DNA from 2 places in the Rahnella variigena genome. Region 2 is predicted to be linked to the other one. Evidence: predicted binding sites of a transcription regulator. Region 2 holds the regulator's gene; the other holds the start of a gene.

Region 1 (6,735 bases), 1.1 Mb from region 2:
GCGATAACCGTTAGTGGTCACCGCGAGGGTTTTGATGGAAGGATTTTCGCGCACTGCGGCAATGATCTCGCAGAAGTCGCGGCGCAGCGACGGTTCTCCACCGGTCAGGCGCACTTTTTCTGTCCCTAAGTGAGCGAACGCGCGGCTGACCCGACGGATTTCATCGAGCGAGAGAAAACTTTTATTGCTGTGTCCGTGCGGCTTGTAGCCATCCGGCAGACAATAGGTGCAACGAAAATTGCACACGTCTGTGATCGACAGCCGCAAGTAATAAAACTTGCGGGCAAAAGCATCAGTAAGTTGAAGCACCTTAACACCTTTCCAGATACGGGAGATGCGGGCATTTCTGCCATACACCCTGGTGACTTTCGTCACGGCCAGGGCTCCATATTGTTTCTGTGGGAACGACGTCAGAAAGGCAACTTAGGAACCAGGGCTAGGAGTTGATTCATCCGATCCATAGCGGAGCGATGATGAATACGGGGGTAACGGGGCATATTCTAACGCCGCAAAGTCCGGATCGCCAAGATGGTTTTTCGTTATGCATTTTGATATATAACGATTTTTCACGACAAAAGACTGCATTTTCAAGGCTAAAAGCGTTTGATTTTGAATACGCTGAGTCTGCAAATGTCGTGCCCTTAAGTGATAACATCTTGTTGCAAAGTTAGGTAAAATCCCCGCAGAAAATTGATTTATATCGCCACTCCCCATTGAAAGGAAAACCATGCGTAACCGAACATTAGCAGACCTCGACCGGGTGGTGGCGTTAGGCGGAGGTCACGGGCTTGGCCGCGTGATGTCCTCCCTCTCCTCTCTCGGCCCGCGTCTGACCGGCATCGTGACCACCACGGATAACGGCGGTTCGACCGGCCGCATACGTCGTTCCGTGGGTGGCATTGCCTGGGGCGATATGCGCAATTGCCTGAATCAGCTGATTACCGAACCGAGTCTGGCCTCCGCGATGTTTGAATATCGCTTCAGCGGTCAGGGAGAACTCGACGGGCATAATCTGGGGAATCTGATGCTGCGTGCGCTCGATCACCTGACCGTGCGTCCGCTTGAAGCGATCAATCTGGTGCGCAGCCTGCTGAAAGTGGATGCCGAACTGATCCCGATGTCAGAACAGCCGGTCGATCTGGCCGCCATTGATGCCAACGGTGAAACGGTTCATGGAGAAGTGAATGTCGATAAACTGACGCAGATCCCGCGGGAACTGCGGCTTGAACCTCAGGTGCCGGCCACGCGCGAAGCGTTGCAGGCAATTGCAGAAGCTAATCTGATCCTGATTGGCCCCGGCAGTTTCTTCACCAGCCTGATGCCGCTGTTGCTGATGAATGACCTCACCACTGCGCTGCGTCGCAGCCGTGCGCACATTGTGTATATCGGCAATCTGGGGAAAGAACTCAGCGTCGCCGCGGCTTCTCTGACGCTGGATAACAAACTGGATATGATCGAAGCGCGCATTGGTCGCCGTGCAGATGCCGCGATTGTGGGGCCGAAAGTGACAGTTGGTGGAAGCGCGGCTGAACATCTGATTATTCAGAGCCCGCTCGAAGCCAGCGATGTGCCCTATCGCCATGACCGCGATATGTTGCGGGCGGCCATCGAAGAAGCGCTGCAAAAGATGCTCTGATTTACTGAATAGCAGAAACACGAAAGGCCGCGCGATGCGGCCTTTTTTGCGTCCGGAAACTGAATTTACTGCCAGTCAGCCAGGATCTCATTGGTGGTTTTCACGGTAACCGGATTGCCCGGCACGGATAACTCACGCCACACTTCATTATGCTGACCGATCAGTTGCTGCGCCGTCACATGCGTGCGGTCGCCGGTGGTATGCGCGTCCGATGCGACGGTCACGGCATAGCCTTTGCTGGCGGCAACTTTGATGGTGGTATCAACGCAGTAATCCGTTGCACAACCACAGACCGTAAAACGGGTCGCGTTCAGTTCCTGCAATACCGATTCGAGCGTAGTGCGATAGAAAGAATCACAGGCGGTTTTGGTGACAGAAATTGCCCCTTCCGGCTGATGAAGTTCAGGTAACACTTGCCAGAATTCACTGCCTTCGGTCATTTCACCTTCAGCGTGCTGAATGAAAATAACGCGCCCTGCCCGGTCAATCAGCTGATTAATGCGCTCAGCCCGTCCGCTGCGGTCATAACGCGGGGAGATGAACACTCCGTTTTGCATATCGATCACGATAAGAACCTGTTGCTCTGACACGATCCTTCCCCTCAAATGAACAGAATGAAATGCGCGTAAATTACTTTTTCACCAGCGGATGGTTATTCCACGGGCTGTCGGCAGCCGGTTTGGCGGTACTGACTTTTGGCTTTTGCGGAGCCTGTGCTGAGAGCGGTGTGCGGCGCTTGCTGCGTGTCATGTCCGGGCGCAGATGACCTTCGATGAAATCCAGATACAGCGTTTCCACTTCCTTGCGCGCCCACGGCGTACGGCGCAAGAATTTAAGGCTGGATTTCACACTCGGGTCACTTTTAAAGCAGTTGATATTCACCTGCGAGGCCAGCGCCGGCCAGCCAAAGTTATCCACCAGCGTTGTCAGCAGTTTTTCCAGCGTGACGCCGTGCAGCGGATCTTTCGCTGCGCCAGGATTTTGTGGTGTGTCAGTCATTGGCTCGCTCTTCGTTAAAATGTCTGGGTCATGATTTTTAAGCCGCGCAGTCTACCACCCTTCTCGTTATGAAATCGCAATAAACTGCTCGCGCAAGGCATGCAGTTCGTCGCGGGTATTGGCTGCTTCTTCGAATTCCAGATTCTGCGCGTGCGCATACATCTTGCTTTCCAGCTCTTTGATGCGTTGCTCCAGCGCTTTCGGCGTAAGCGATTTGAAGGTCTGCGCCGCTTCTGCATCGCGTTTGTCTTTGTTCTTTTTGGTCTTAGGCTGACCGAGTTGCAGGATGTCGGAGATCTTCTTGTTCAGCCCCATCGGCGTGATGCCGTTTTCGAGGTTATACGCTTCCTGTTTGGCGCGGCGACGTTCGGTTTCTTCAATGGCGCGGGCCATCGAGTTGGTAATTTTATCACCGTAGAGAATCGCTTTACCGTTGAGGTTACGCGCCGCACGGCCAATGGTCTGGATCAGCGAGCGTTCAGAACGCAGGAAGCCTTCTTTGTCGGCATCCAGAATGGCCACCAGCGACACTTCCGGCATATCCAGCCCTTCTCGCAGTAAGTTGATACCGACCAGCACATCGAATTCACCCAGACGTAAATCGCGGATGATCTCCACACGCTCGACGGTATCGATGTCAGAGTGCAGGTAACGTACTTTCTCGCCGTGTTCTTCAAGATACTCGGTCAGGTCTTCCGCCATACGCTTGGTCAGCGTAGTGACCAGCACACGCTCGTTAACCGCCACACGTTTACGAATTTCAGACAGCAAGTCGTCCACCTGGGTGGTCACCGGACGCACTTCGATGATCGGGTCCAGCAGACCGGTCGGACGCACCACCTGATCGACCACATCATCACCGGATTTCTCCAGTTCGTATTTACCCGGCGTGGCCGAGACATAAATACTTTGCGGCGCCAGCGCTTCGAATTCCTCAAAGCGCATCGGGCGGTTATCCAGCGCGGAAGGCAGACGGAAACCGTATTCAACCAGCGTTTCTTTACGCGAGCGGTCGCCTTTGTACATCCCGCCGATTTGCGGGATGGTCACGTGGGATTCATCAACAATCAGCAAACCGTCGGCAGGCAGGTAATCGAACAGCGTCGGAGGTGCCTCGCCCGGCCCGCGCCCTGAAAGGTAGCGCGAGTAGTTTTCGATACCGGAGCAATAACCCAGCTCGTTCATCATTTCGAGATCAAACTGCGTGCGCTGGCTGATACGCTGTTCTTCCAGCAGTTTGTTATTGGCCAGCAGCACTTTACGGCGATCCGCCAGTTCGACTTTGATTTCTTCCATCGCCTGCACGATGCGTTCACGTGGGGTCACGTAGTGCGTTTTTGGGTAGATGGTGAAACGCGGCACTTCGTGCTGAACCTGACCGGTCAGCGGATCAAACAGCGACAGACGTTCGACTTCCTGATCGAACAGTTCAATGCGTAGCGCCAGATCGTCAGATTCTGCCGGGAACACGTCAATGACTTCCCCGCGCACGCGGAAAGTACTGCGCTGGAAAGCCTGATCGTTACGGGAATATTGCAGCTCCGCCAGACGACGCAGAATGGCTCGCTGATCGATGATCATCCCTTTGGTCAGATGCAGCATCATTTTCAGATACAAGTCCGGATCACCCAGACCGTAGATGGCAGAAACTGACGCTACCACGATGACATCCCGGCGTTCCAGCAGGGCTTTAGTCGCGGAAAGACGCATTTGCTCAATGTGTTCGTTCACTGAGGCGTCTTTTTCAATAAAAGTGTCTGAGCTCGGGACATAGGCCTCGGGCTGATAGTAATCGTAGTAGGAGACAAAATATTCCACCGCGTTTTCCGGAAAGAACTCTTTCATCTCGCCATAAAGCTGCGCCGCGAGCGTTTTGTTCGGGGCGAGCACCATCGTCGGACGGTTCAGGTCAGCAATCACATTCGCCACGGTAAAAGTTTTGCCTGAACCGGTCACCCCGAGCAACGTCTGGTGCGCCAGCCCGTTCTCCAGCCCTTCTTCCAGGCGGCGTATCGCCTCAGGCTGATCGCCTGAAGGTTTAAATTCGGAATGCAGTTTGAACTCTTTACTCATGACGGGCTACCTGACTGAAATGGAAATGCACAAGGCCGTACGGGCTGAACCGGTGAACAGTTCGGGGAAAAATAGTATGAAAGACTTGGCAATTTTTGCCAGTCCAAATTTTACCGCTGTTATAATACTGTATATAAAACCAGCTTCCAATCGATAAAATCAGCACCTCTTTTAACATCTTGCTGCCACTGCACTTTTTTAGGTTATGGCAAATGAGAAATCTCACCATCAGTTGACATTTTTATCCCGATATTTACCGCTACTCACTTTCTGACCACAGCTTGACGAAGATTGACACAACTGTGACGAACGAATTACGCCTGTATTGCTTTTAACTAACTCATTGATATAAAACCACATCATCAAAAAGCTGCGAATACGGGCAAACTGAGCGCAAGCCGCGTCCTGACTCGTCTGTAGCAACTTTTCTTACTCTCATGCACAAGGTTATCCACAGGAATAGTGGATAAGTCTCAGTACACCAGGCGCGGCGGGAGTTGGTAAAAAACCATTTTTTGCTCCGTCAGCGCCTGAGAGCTCTTTTTTAGTTATTTTTTATCTTTTTTATCTCCTTATTTATGCCTATTTCGCCTGGATTTCCGAGCGGATGTTCCTTGCAAAACCCAAAAGTGCATCTGATCAGGATTTTCCAGCTTCTCAACGGCGCAAACCTTGCACCAAAATTAGTGAAACCGGCACTGCCAAAGTGCAGTTTACTTTTACAACGGCTCACGCCGAATCTCCAAATCCTGACAATACTCATGAATAATCCTAAATCATCCGTACGTGGCCTGTTAACAGCCACGTAACGTCTCTTTTTATCACTCCCTGGTAAAACTTGGCCTGAGAGTTGCAAATTCACTCTTTGAAGAGATTTCGTGAAGGATTCCCCTGTAGAACGCGCATACAGCGGAACATAAATGTCAGAAACATGACAGTGGCCGTCAAAATGCAGTCCGGTGAAAAGCGCCATGAGGGAGGTATGTCTGATGTTAAGTGTAAAATCCGTTAATCAGTACTATGGGCAAAAACATATTCTTTGGGACATCAATCTCGAACTGTACCGCGGGCAATGCACCTGCCTGATCGGGCGAAATGGCGTGGGCAAAACGACGCTGATCAATTGCATCATGGGGCATCTTCCGGTGAAAAGCGGCGCAATTTCCTGGCAATCGCGTGATGAAGAGCCGCAAAGTCTGCTGAATCTGCCTGTGGAAAGCCGCGCACAGATGGGTATCGGTTATGTACCTCAGGGGCGGCAGATTTTTTCGCAGATGAGTGTCGATGAAAACCTGCAAATCGCCATGATGGCGAGCCGGAATAAGACGCGTCGCGTGCCTGAAGAAGTCTATGACCTGTTTCCGGCGTTAAAAGAGATGGGCACGCGTAAGGCGGGAGAGCTTGATGAAAGCCAGCAGCAACAGCTGGCCATCAGCCGGGCGCTGGTTCAGGAGCCCGAATTACTGATACTGGATGAACCGACCGAGCACACCAGCGCATCGATGGCGGCGAACATGGGCAATATTATTCACCGCCTGAACCGGGATCTGGGTCTGACATTATTGCTGGTCGGCCACAAACTGCCGTTCATCCGCAGCGTCGCCGACCGGTTCTGTCTGGTCGATGGCGGCCGCGATGTCGCACAAGGCACGCTGGCACAGCTCGACGATCAGTTAATCAAAAACTATCTGACGGTCTGATGTTTCACGCCGTGAGACGGTCAAGATCCAGATATTGTCCCAGATTAACGTCCAGTCCGGCGCTCAGGTACGGGATCTCGCCCAGCAGCGGCGCAGGCAGCATACGCGTGAGCGTATCCATATACGCCTGATGATGCTTCCCCGTTTCCTGCACGTCGTTGGCTATCCAGCCCGCCAGATGCAATCCGCTTTGTGCGATCGCCTGCGCCGTCAGCACCGCGTGGTTAATGCAGCCGAGGCGCATTCCCACCACTAACACCACCGGCAACTGCTCGGCGATAACCCAGTCAGCAAAGGTATAATCCGCGGTCAGTGGCGTATACCAGC
Region 2 (6,735 bases):
GTTAGCCGCGGCTGAGTTGTTAATACGCACCATAATCTGCTCTGCCAGATCCTGCACCGTTGGCGTCAGCCAGCTCGGACGCTGCGCTTCGATTGGGTCGATCGCTTCACGCCAGGTAGGTACATTCTGGTTCAGGTAAGTGGTCAGATGCAGCGGCTCGCCGAAGTTCACATAACCCTGACCGAGGTTGCGCAGCTTGCGCAGCCCGTTCAGCATCTGCGTCAGGCTTTCTTTCTCTTTGGTCGCACCGCGTAATTCTTTGGCGTACGTGCCCACTTCCATCACGTGCTCGTAACCGATGTAAATCGGCACTAACGTAATCGGACGTGAACCGCCGCGCAGCATGGCCTGAATGGTCATCGCCAGCGTACCGGTTTTCGGTTCCAGCAGACGTCCGGTTCGTGAACGGCCACCTTCCACAAAGTATTCGACCGAATAACCGCGGCTGAACAACTCACCCAGATATTCGCGGAAAACGGTGGAATAAAGCTTGTTGCCTTTAAAGGTACGACGGATGAAGAACGCACCCAGACGACGGAAAATCGGGCCAGCCGGCCAAAAATTCAGGTTGATACCGGCAGCGATATGCGGCGGCACCAGCCCCTGGTGATAGAGCACGTAAGACAGCAGCAGGTAATCCATATGGCTGCGGTGGCAGGGCACATACACAATTTCCTGACCATCGAGCGCCAGCTGACGGACACGCTCAGCATTGTTGACGTTGATGCCTTTATACAAGCGATTCCACGTCCAGCTCAGCACGCGGTCTGACAGACGCACGGCCTCATAAGAGAAGTTCGCCGCGATTTCTTCCATCAGCGCGATAGCATTCTGCTGGGCTTTTTCGTGGGAAATTTTCTTGCTGCGGGCTTCGTCTTCGATCGCTTTTTCGATGGCTTTGGAAGCCAGCAATTTATTGAATAAATCCTGACGCGCCGGAAGACGCGGGCCGACCGCTGCCAGACGCTGGCGGGAGAAATGCATACGCGCCACGCGTGCCAGTTTCTGAGCGATGGTTTTGTCGGTGCCGTGCTCTGTCGCCATATAGCGCAGGGAAACGGTATTGGAGAAACGGACAAAACTGTCACGTCCGAGCCACAGCACGGCAAAGAATTTCTGGATGCCATTCAGTACGCGCAGATGCGGCGTATCATCCTGACCTTCACGGCCCGGCGCACGACCAAACATCACGGAAACCGGCAGCATCTGGATGTCTAAATCCGGATTGTTGCGGTGCAAATCCAGATAGTCGTGGAACAGCTTTACGGATTCCTGCTTCGGCGTGTAATACGAGAACACGCGCGGGCCTTCAGCAATGAAAACATGGCTTGGCAGCAGCGTTCCGTCGATTTCCAGCGGAATAAGGGGATCGGGCAGATTCTCTGCCAGACATTGCGCACGCAACGTCAGCAAGTCTGCTTTGGAGTTGTAAGGCAATACGTACAAAATCGGGCGCGTCGGGTCCAAATGCAACTCGGTAACCGGATCTGAAGGTATGACCTTGCTCTTTACCAGCAATGAGAGTGGTAAATTCAATAATGTGTAATAAAGTCTACGCCAACCTGACATAAAAACGTGAAGCCTCTTGTTAGCCATTTCGCCGCAAGGATACCAGAAAGATCCGTGGAGATCTGTGGTCATATAAAAGCTAAAATACGGCACACTTTTAAGGACAACCCTTCAAGGATCAGTACCCGAAATGGCGAACCAAGTCACTGGATTTACCCGAATTTATAAAGCGGCCGGATATTCCTGGAAAGGATTGAAAGCCGCATGGCAGAACGAAGCGGCTTTTCGCCAGGAAGCCAGCGTGGCTATCCCGTTAATTTTGTTATCTTTCTGGCTCGATGTCAGCACGGTTGAACGCATTTTACTTGTAAGCTCCGTGATGCTGGTCTGCGTCACCGAGTTGCTCAACAGTGCGGTGGAATGCGCGATTGACCGTATCGGCTCTGAGTTTCACGTGCTCTCAGGGCGGGCAAAAGATATCGGTTCTGCTGCCGTACTTCTGACCATCATATTGGCGATTTTTGTCTGGGTCAGTATCTTTTGGCCGCGATGGTTCTGATCTGGAATCTGTATTCCAGGAATCACCGTTATGCCCTGTTTTTATTCAATCTTAGGTTTTCATTGACCGTTTAGCTGTATATACTCACAGCAAGACTGTATAAACAACCAGGGGGCGGAATGAAAGCTTTAACGACCAGACAACAAGAGGTCTACGACCTTATTCGCGATCATATCTCCACCACCGGTATGCCACCGACTCGCGCAGAGATTGCATCGCGTCTGGGTTTCCGTTCTCCCAATGCGGCGGAAGAACACCTGAAAGCGCTGGCACGTAAAGGCGTTATCGAGATTGTCTCCGGTGCATCTCGTGGTATCCGTCTGCTGATGGAAGAAGAAGAAGGTTTACCGCTGATCGGCCGCGTTGCCGCCGGTGAACCGTTGCTGGCACAGCAACATATCGAAGGGCATTATCAGGTTGATCCGGCGATGTTCAAGCCGAGCGCCGATTTCCTGCTGCGCGTCAGCGGGATGTCGATGCGTGACATTGGTATCCTCGACGGCGATTTGCTGGCCGTGCATAAAACGCAGGACGTGCGTAACGGCCAGGTTGTCGTGGCGCGTATCGACGATGAAGTCACCGTGAAACGCCTGAAAAAGCAGGGCAGCGTGGTGCAGTTATTGCCTGAGAACAGCGAATTCCAGCCGATCGTGGTGGATTTGCGCGAACAGAATTTCAGTATTGAAGGGCTAGCCGTAGGCGTCATCCGTAACGGCAACTGGATCTGACCTTCGTACTTCGAGCTGCAGACGCGTTGGCTGCGTGCGTTCACCCGAATCACTGACTCATATCAGCTCATCGGGATTCTCTTACTTGCCGCCTTCCTGTAACTCGAATTACTCGGTCAGAAATTGCTGAGTCAGCAATTGCTGTTTCAGATAGAGAAAACTAAAACTAATTGAATATGGATGGCGGCCGCCTCTGGCATCCATGTGAATTCAAAGAGAAATGCGTTTCTCTCATCATCGCCCCTTTCGGGGCGATGTCATTTTGGGCATAACCTGAACCTCCGGCATGAGATTCTCTATGCAACATCATTCCCTGCGACAATCATTTAAAAACACCTTTCTAAGCCCCGCAGATAAAGCACTCTGGACGCTGGCGTTACCGATGATTTTTTCCAATATCACGGTGCCTCTTCTTGGTCTGGTGGATACCGCAGTGATCGGTCATCTCGACAGTGCCGATTATCTCGGTGGTGTGGCGGTTGGTTCGATGGTCACGACTTTCCTCTTCATGATGCTGCTGTTTTTGCGCATGAGCACCACCGGCATGACCGCACAGGCGCTGGGCGCAAAAGACAATCAGTTGCTGGCACGTGCTTTTGTGCAGCCCTTTTTGCTGGCGGTGCTGGCCGGTGTCATCATCCTGTTATTTCGCCATCCGCTGATGGAGCTGGCGTTTCATGTCGTGGGTGGCAGTCAGTCGGTGCTGGAACAGGCGAGGCTGTTTATCGAAATCCGCTGGTACAGTGCGCCTGCTTCTCTGGCGAATCTGGTGATCCTCGGCTGGTTGCTGGGCATCCAGTATATTCGCGGGCCGGTGATTTTGCTGATCGCGGGAAATCTGCTGAATATTATTCTGGATATCTGGCTGGTAATGGGGCTGGGGCTGAACGTACGTGGTGCGGCAATGGCAACTGCCAGTGCAGAGTATTTCACGTTGTTCATCGGGCTGTATTTTGTCTGGCGTGTCATGAAACGACGCGGTATCACCGGTGCAGAAATCACCGGTGCGTGGCGCGGTAATTTGCGCCGTCTTCTCGGACTTAACCGCGACATCATGCTGCGCTCATTGCTGTTGCAGCTATGCTTTGCCTCACTGACCATACTGGGTGCGCGGCTGGGCAGCCACATTGTTGCGGTCAACGCTGTTCTGATGAACCTGCTGACCTTTACCGCATTTGCACTCGACGGCTTTGCGTATGCCATCGAAGCCCATTCCGGTGAGGCATTCGGTGCGCGCAATCGCGAAAAGCTGCTCAACGTGTGGCATGCCGCGTGCCGTCAGGCCGGACTGGTGGCGCTGGCCTTTGCGCTAATTTATGCCGTAGCCGGCGGGGCGATTATAAATGCGCTCACATCACTCCCCGAATTGCGCGAGCTGGCGGATCATTACCTCGGCTGGCAAATTGTATTGCCGCTGGTGGCGGTCTGGTGTTATCTGCTCGACGGGATGTTTATCGGTGCCACGCGCGGGCGGGATATGCGTAACAGCATGGTGGTTGCTGCGCTTGGTTACGGGCTGACGCTTATGACCTTACCGGTGCTGGGAAACCATGCGTTATGGCTGGCGCTGACCGTCTTCCTCGGCTTGCGCGGGATTTCACTGGGCTGGATATGGCGTCGTTACTGGCAGCGCGATACCTGGTTTTCTTCTCCCGGACACTGAATTGGCAGTGTTTTATCAAAGAGATAAATGTTCTTTTGCCGTTATTTCCTGCTTTGGAATAATCCTAATAATGGTTTTTATCCCTGTTCGGAGAGGATTAATCCAGATTCTCTACTAACCTTAGAAGTGTTAAGGACGGGCTGCCGGAACAAAACGCAGCTCCATAAACCCAAGGTAACAGGAGATATTTTATGAATAAGGACCAAGCCGACGGTAACTGGAAACAGTTCAAAGGGAAAGTGAAAGAAAAATGGGGCAAACTGACCGATGACGACCTGACAGTGGTTGAAGGTAAACGTGATCAGTTGGTTGGTAAGATTCAGGAGCGTTACGGCTATCAGAAAGATCAGGCCGAGAAAGAGCTCAAGGAATGGGAAACCAGCAACAAATATCACTGGTAATACGCGACTCCCCCTCGCGTGTCAGTGACGTATCCTGAGATTTAGCTGCTCCTACCCGGAACGCTTCAGGATACGGGTACACGGATGTACCCAACTTTATGTCTTCACTACTTAATGTCTTCACTTATTAGCTTTTGTACTTCACTTCTTAGCTTTTTCACATACTCAGCTTCAGTAAATCCCCGCTCAAATACCTAAATCCCTTAGCGTTTTTTCACCACAATACTGTGGTCATGATCGCAGTGCTCATGGCTGTCACAGGTTTCCACAACCTTACATTCTCCGCATAAACCGTGGGCTTCCACGACAGAATGGCGAAGCTCAAAGCCGGATTCCGTCGCCAGTTTCGCCAGACGCTCTTCAATACCGTCAGTGGTTTTTTCTGTCACCAGCCCGCATCGGTCGCAGATGAACAGCGCAGACGTGTGGCTCGGCTCTTCGAAATGGTGGCAAAGCACGTAGCTGTTAGCCGACTCAACCCGATGGATAAAGCCTTGTTCAAGCAGAAAATCCAGCGCGCGGTAAACGGTTGGCGGTTTTGCCTGTGGCTCGCTGACACGCAGCAGATCCAGCAAATCGTAGGCGCTGATGGCACCGGGTTGTTGCGCCATCAGGCGCAGTACTTCCAGCCGCTGCGGCGTAAGACGAACATTGCGCTGCTGGCAAAGTTCTTCAGCTTGCGAAAGTAATTTTTCCGGATTATTCAGGGTCATAGCAACGTTCTCTGAGCGCAGATTGGGATCGATAGGCCACATCATGCGACCATTGTTGATTTTATCATGCTTAGGCTAAAACGACGAATTATGCGCCATTCATTAAGATGTATTGCGGCGACGTTATTTCTCTGCACGATGGCGCAGGATGCCGAATCTTTGTTCTGTGGTATAATCACCGATTAACTTCTCTCTGGCGTTGCGTCAGAGAGAGCGCCACGAACCCCTTCAGCGAATGTCAGGCCGATGTCAGAAACTCAACACGCAATGCCCCAGACCACTCCGTTTTCCGCTCAGCGTTTTTCCGTTGCGCCGATGCTCGACTGGACCGATCGCCACTGTCGCCATTTTCACCGGCTGATGACCGGCCAGACGTTGCTGTACACCGAAATGGTGACTACCGGTGCCATTATTCATGGCAAAGGGGATTATCTCGGGTTTGGCGACGCTGAACATCCGGTGTCATTGCAGCTTGGCGGCAGCAATCCTGCCGATCTGGCACATTGCGCTAAACTGGCAGAAGAACGCGGTTATGACGAAATTAACCTCAACGTCGGTTGCCCGTCGGATCGCGTGCAGAACGGCATGTTTGGTGCCTGTCTGATGGGGCAGGCGTCGCTGGTAGCGGACTGCATCAAAGCCATGCGCGATGTGGTTTCAATTCCGGTGACGGTCAAAACCCGTATCGGTATTGACGATCAGGACAGCTACGAATTCCTGTGTGATTTCATCCGTCAGGTGTCTGAAAACGGCGGCTGCGATACCTTTATTATCCATGCGCGCAAAGCCTGGCTTTCCGGTCTCAGCCCGAAAGAAAACCGTGAAATCCCGCCGCTCGATTACCCGCGTGTGTATCAGCTTAAGCGTGATTTCCCGCAGCTGACGATGGCGATTAACGGCGGCATTAAAACGCTCGAAGAAGCCAAAACGCATCTGCAATTTATGGATGGCGTGATGGTCGGTCGCGAGGCTTACCAGAATCCGGGCATGTTGCTGAACGTCGATCGCGAGCTGTTTGGCTCCGACGTGCCGCTGAAAACCGGGCCGGATATTATCCGCGCGCTGTATCCGTATATCGAAGCGGAACTGAGTAAAGGCACCTATCTGGGCCACATTACCCGCCATATTCTTGGTCTGTTCCAGGGCGTGCCGGGCGCACGTC

Evidence for each region. Region 2 encodes LexA, which represses DNA repair genes until DNA is damaged. Its sites were predicted from a motif close to TNCTGTATGTACATACAGNA; they were not measured.
Region 1: the regulator LexA is predicted to act here: its motif matches at 4,834-4,853, upstream of uvrB (excinuclease ABC subunit UvrB).

Annotation. Positions count from the first base shown of each region.
Region 1 is NZ_NSDJ01000001.1:2,196,781-2,203,515, reverse strand. It holds gene moaA (GTP 3',8-cyclase MoaA) at 1-309, opposite strand, end outside; molybdenum cofactor riboswitch at 299-455, opposite strand; gene CKQ54_RS10175 (gluconeogenesis factor YvcK family protein) at 728-1,636, shown strand; gene CKQ54_RS10170 (isochorismatase family protein) at 1,702-2,226, opposite strand; gene CKQ54_RS10165 (VF530 family protein) at 2,267-2,635, opposite strand; gene uvrB (excinuclease ABC subunit UvrB) at 2,702-4,708, opposite strand; gene CKQ54_RS10155 (hypothetical protein) at 5,253-5,681, opposite strand; gene CKQ54_RS10150 (ABC transporter ATP-binding protein) at 5,698-6,408, shown strand; gene bioD (dethiobiotin synthase) at 6,413-6,735, opposite strand, start outside.
Region 2 is NZ_NSDJ01000001.1:1,097,472-1,104,206, forward strand. It holds gene plsB (glycerol-3-phosphate 1-O-acyltransferase PlsB) at 1-1,569, opposite strand, end outside; gene CKQ54_RS05075 (diacylglycerol kinase) at 1,700-2,068, shown strand; gene lexA (transcriptional repressor LexA) at 2,188-2,796, shown strand; gene dinF (MATE family efflux transporter DinF) at 3,095-4,459, shown strand; gene CKQ54_RS05090 (CsbD family protein) at 4,651-4,860, shown strand; gene zur (zinc uptake transcriptional repressor Zur) at 5,064-5,573, opposite strand; gene dusA (tRNA dihydrouridine(20/20a) synthase DusA) at 5,841-6,735, shown strand, end outside.